Regions from separate parts of the Paenibacillus marinisediminis genome, predicted to be linked through region 2. Evidence: a T-box and tRNA genes for the amino acid it is inferred to sense, from the RefSeq annotation. Region 2 holds a T-box; the other holds one or more tRNA genes.
The links. A T-box is a leader RNA that pairs with one kind of tRNA and senses whether it is charged. The one in region 2 lies ahead of metG (methionine--tRNA ligase), so its partner is inferred to be a tRNA-Met.

Region 1 (2,461 bases), on a different contig from region 2:
GATGGATATGGGTAATAAAGAACCAGGTCCATTCGATTACGACATGTTTCTCTCTGGTAAAGTTGCAATGGTAATGACTGACTTCAACTACTTGAACAATGAAGTATATAATGCGATGCGCAATGCCAGCAAGATCAAGAACTTTACTCCATTCGAATATGATGTTGTAACGGTACCAACCCACGCTGAGAATCCAGGCGTGTCATCGAGTGTTCAGCTGAACAACATATTTGCGATCAACAACAACGCTCCGAATGCTGATGATGCTTGGGATTTCATCAAATATATTCATAGCCCAGAGTGGGCTAAGGTCCGTTCCCGCAGCAGCTACGAGATGGTTTCGCGTAAATCGTACATTAAGCCAAAAGAAGGATCAAATTACAACATTCAAGCATTTTATAATGTTAAGCCGCTTACGTCAGCTAATCTGAAGCAAGATGAAATGATGTACGGAAACTACTGGCAGGTACAAGATATCGGCCGTCAACAGTTCCAGGAAGTAATCAATGGAACGAAATCAGTGAAGGATGCATTGGCTGAGTGGGAGAAGCAGGGTAACGAGGCTTTGAAACAGATTAAGGCCAATCAGAATGGGGTACAAGACGGAGTTTATAATAAACCTGTAGGTTAATTCAGCTGAAGGGGTTGTCCTGAAGTCATGCAGATGACTAGGGGCAGCCCCTTTATTCCGTCATAGATTTTCTAATCTATGCGGTTGATATTTGCAGATCTGGGCAAATTACAGATTACAAAGGTGATTCTATGATAAGGCAAGGTGGATGAGTGATGTATTGGATTTATTGGGGGAAGCTCTATGACTCCAAGTTTCAGGCAAAAGTACTGCAGCAGCGGCTAGAGCATGATGCGTGGCTGTATGGCTACGGCACGCCTCAGGAAATCGAAGTATTTCGTTCGAAGAAAGGGAAGTACGGAGTTCGTTTCTTGCGTGACTAATTATCCATATTGGGTGCAGTCTCTTTCATGTATGATAGTGATGCGGGCGTTATAATTGACGAATGCAATATTGGTGCCATATGTGTGCAAACCGTACGACCCTGCTGTTTTACCCCGTTGCAGATCTGAGAGTAAACTTGTTTAATGAGATAACGGGGTAAGATAGTTTATTATTAATTTGGGGCTGAACAAGCTGCAGAAGCCTGCCGTAGTGTGGTGCTGAGGGGGGATTTTGCGGGAGAGAAATATGTTTTGAAATTATTTTCGCAAAGTTCTTGACTGATCGTGTGCAAATGTTGTATAGTATTACTTGTCGCCGATGAACGAAGTCGAGCGAGAATGACGCGGGGTGGAGCAGTTCGGTAGCTCGTCGGGCTCATAACCCGAAGGTCGTAGGTTCAAATCCTGCCCCCGCAACCAATTATTATACGACCCTATAGCGAGGGCCCTTAGCTCAGTTGGTTAGAGCGGTCGGCTCATAACCGATTGGTCGGGGGTTCGAGTCCCTCAGGGCCCACCATTTCATGCTTTTTTCATAGTTTCAGAGATTATTGTGCCGGGGTGGCGGAATTGGCAGACGCACAGGACTTAAAATCCTGCGGTAGGTGACTACCGTACCGGTTCGAGCCCGGTCCTCGGCACCACTTATTACTTAAGACACTGTGAATTGCTACATAAGATATGAAATGTAATGAAACTCCTTTCGCACACTGCGAAAGGGTTTTTTTAATTCCTGGATATATATGAATACGAACTTGCTGGCGGAAATGCGCCCAGCTTCAACTTAGTAGAGGAGCGTGCTGTGATGAGTTGGAATGTGGAAAATGATTGGTCTGATAAATTGCGGGATGAGATGCGAAAGCCTTATTTCATGCAAATGTGGGGACAGCTCAAGCAAGAGTACGAACAGCACACCGTCTATCCTCCGTTCGATCAAATATTCACGGCGTTCCAATTAACTTCTTATGCCAATACGAAAGTTGTCATCGTTGGACAAGATCCCTACCATGGCCCGAATCAAGCGCACGGTCTCAGCTTCTCTGTTCTTCCTGGGTTACGCATCCCGCCATCACTTTTGAACATGCTGAAGGAAAGTGCGGAGGATGTCGGTACGAAGATGCCGAATCACGGCTATCTAGCTTCATGGGCGAATCAAGGTGTGATGATGCTCAACACGGTACTGACAGTTCGTGAGGGTCAGGCGAATTCACATAAGGGATTCGGATGGGAGCAATTTACGGACCGAGTTATCGAGCTGCTGAATGAGCGAGAACAGCCTATCGTGTTTGTGCTGTGGGGGGGCCATGCGCAAGCAAAGGCGAAGATGATCGATAAGGGGCGTCATGCCATCGTACAGGCACCGCATCCAAGCCCGTTATCAGCGCATCGCGGTTTCTTCGGCAGTAAGCCGTTTTCTAAGATCAATGCAGAGCTGGAGAAATGGGGAGAGCAGCCGATTGATTGGCAGCTGCCGATAACGCTGTAGCTGCTCACATGAGCATTGACA
Region 2 (2,461 bases):
AGCGCTCCTGACTCTGCATACACCTTCTCAATCTCCTCTTTCCACGCTTCGCTAAGATCGCCTTCGGGAACACGTCCCTCATACGACTTCTCAATGAAAGCCAGCGTTCGGTTCACGAAGTTCCCATAGGCGCCCAGCAGCTCTCCGTTGTGGCTATAGATAAACTCTCTCCAAGAGAAGTCGGTATCCCGCTTCTCCGGTCCGTTCGCGATCAGGAAGTATCGAATCGAATCCGGATGATAACGAGCCAGCAGGTCTGGCACCCATACCGCCCAATTGCGGCTTGTCGAGAACTTCTTCCCCTCCAGGGTCATATATTCGCATGAAATGATCCGATCGGGCAGATGAAGCCCCCCTGCACCCAAGAGCACAGCCGGCCATATGAGTGAATGAAATGGGATATTGTCCTTACCGTGCACGTAGTAAGCTGTGATCTGCTTCGGTTGTTCATGTTCATCCACCCAGAAGGACTCCCAGCTTCCACCTGTCTCAGCAGCCCACTGTTTACTGGCTGACAGATACCCGCTAACTGCCTCAACCCATACGTAGATCTTCTTCCCTTCGAACCCTGCCACCGGAACATCGACACCCCATGTCAGATCTCTCGTCGCAGCGCGATCTTGGAGCCCTTCTTCCAAGTACCGCTCCGTTAACTGCACCGCATTGTCTCTCCATCCCTGAGCCTTCTCTGCATATTCGGTCAATTCAGCTTGGAACCGCGACAGCGCCAAGTAATAATGCTCCGTCGGACGCTCAACAGGCGGATTGCCGCATATCTTGCATGTCTTATCCGTTAAGTCCGCTGGGTCGAGAAGCGTCGAGCAATAATCGCATTGATCTCCGCGGGCACGATTCCCGCACACCGGACAGGTGCCTTCGACGTATCGATCAGGCAAGAACCTTTCATCCGTTTCGCAATACGTTTGCTGTATCGTTTTCTTGTACAAATGCCCATTGTCTAGCAGACTCAGAAACAACTCCTGAACAACTTGATGATGAAAGGGTTGATCCGTGCGTGTGTACAGATCATAAGTGAATCCCAGCTTCTCGAAGCACTCGGAGAATTCCTGATGATATCGACCTGCGATATCTCCCGGAGTAACCCCCTCCTGAATCGCTTGCACGGCAACTGGCGTACCGTGACAGTCGCTGCCCGATACATAGAGCACCTTCTCTCCTTTCGCCCGATAATATCGCGCCAGCACATCTCCCGGAAGTAAGCTTGCCAATCGTCCTAGATGTAAGGATCCGTTTGCGTAAGGCCATGCCCCGCCAATAAAAATATTCGCCATCGTAAAGCCCTCCTTTTTTTTATGAAAAAACAAAAAAGCCCTCATCCCAAAGGGACGAGAGCTGTGCTCACGCGGTACCACCCAACTTTATCAATGCCTTGCGGCATTCATCTTTTCAGGTACGACGCGCTTGCGTTTATACCCTAGCACAGTAACGGATGCAGGTTCCGGCGCAGCCTACAACCGCATAGCGGCTTCGATGCGCAGCTCAGAGACCATATTCCCACGGTTATTCTTTACCCCGTTTCACCAACTGGGGCTCTCTGTAGAAAGACATCGCCATGGTACTCTTTCTCTTCTTCGCTTTTGTCGTAATTGTATTACTGGATAATATAGCTTATTTCATTTCCGAAAGTCAATGACATTAGGCCTAACCGCTCTCCACAGCGTGGACACACTTTCCTGAAGAAACTCCTGATTCTTCTCGATTCCCCGCCTTTTACACCAATCCACCGCACCGAATGCATCATAGAAATTGTAAAATGGCAGCACCGCTTCCAGCTCAACCATCGGACGTATCGACTCATATCCCTGAATGTAAGGCAGTCTCGTGCTCGGGTCCGCTTCCCATATGTATCGATTGACTTTCGTAAAGTCGATTTCCGTTGATCCGCCTCTTGCGCTCTCGTAATCAATAATCCCTGCGACTACGTTATCGTTCACAAGAATATTGCCCAGTCGAAAGTCCATATGAACGGCACGAGGGCCGTCAGGCGCAGGCAGCGCCTTGTACACGCCGTCAAAATGAACCACGCATCTCTCGTACAATTCAGGATCCAGGATTTCCTTGCACGGCTCTTTCCATGTTTCAAATTTATCTTGAATGTACGCTCTCCAATCATTCGGATCCAATAAGGTGTAACCTTCAGCCGTATAATAGCCGTAACCCGGCATGGCGACCTCATGAAGCATGGCGTGGTACATCCCGATCTGGTATGCGAGCTTATGATCCACGGCACCTGAACATGGAACACCTTCAATGGCCGATAGCAGCATGGCGCCTGTAGTTGTGTCGTCGCCACCCCACATGTCCAATACTCTCGGAACGGGGATGACCTCTTGCAGCAGATTCAGCATCTGATATTCTCGAATGAGCTTGTCCTTGTTATACGGAATCTTGGCGTACACCGCTTCTTGATTGATAAGAGTTAGCTTATACACCTCAGAAC

Region 1: it has a tRNA-Met gene. The T-box ahead of metG (methionine--tRNA ligase) is inferred to sense a tRNA for this amino acid. The anticodon was not compared.

The regions. Positions count from the first base shown of each region.
Region 1 covers NZ_JBTGUH010000003.1:416,000-418,460, forward strand. The annotation lists gene ACXX53_RS11200 (ABC transporter substrate-binding protein) at 1-631, shown strand, start outside; gene ACXX53_RS11205 (hypothetical protein) at 787-954, shown strand; tRNA gene ACXX53_RS11210 (tRNA-Met) at 1,298-1,374, shown strand; tRNA gene ACXX53_RS11215 (tRNA-Ile) at 1,398-1,474, shown strand; tRNA gene ACXX53_RS11220 (tRNA-Leu) at 1,510-1,598, shown strand; gene ung (uracil-DNA glycosylase) at 1,760-2,440, shown strand.
Region 2 covers NZ_JBTGUH010000006.1:121,068-123,528, forward strand. The annotation lists gene metG (methionine--tRNA ligase) at 1-1,292, opposite strand, end outside; T-box leader at 1,340-1,602, opposite strand; gene ACXX53_RS14865 (phosphotransferase family protein) at 1,635-2,461, opposite strand, start outside.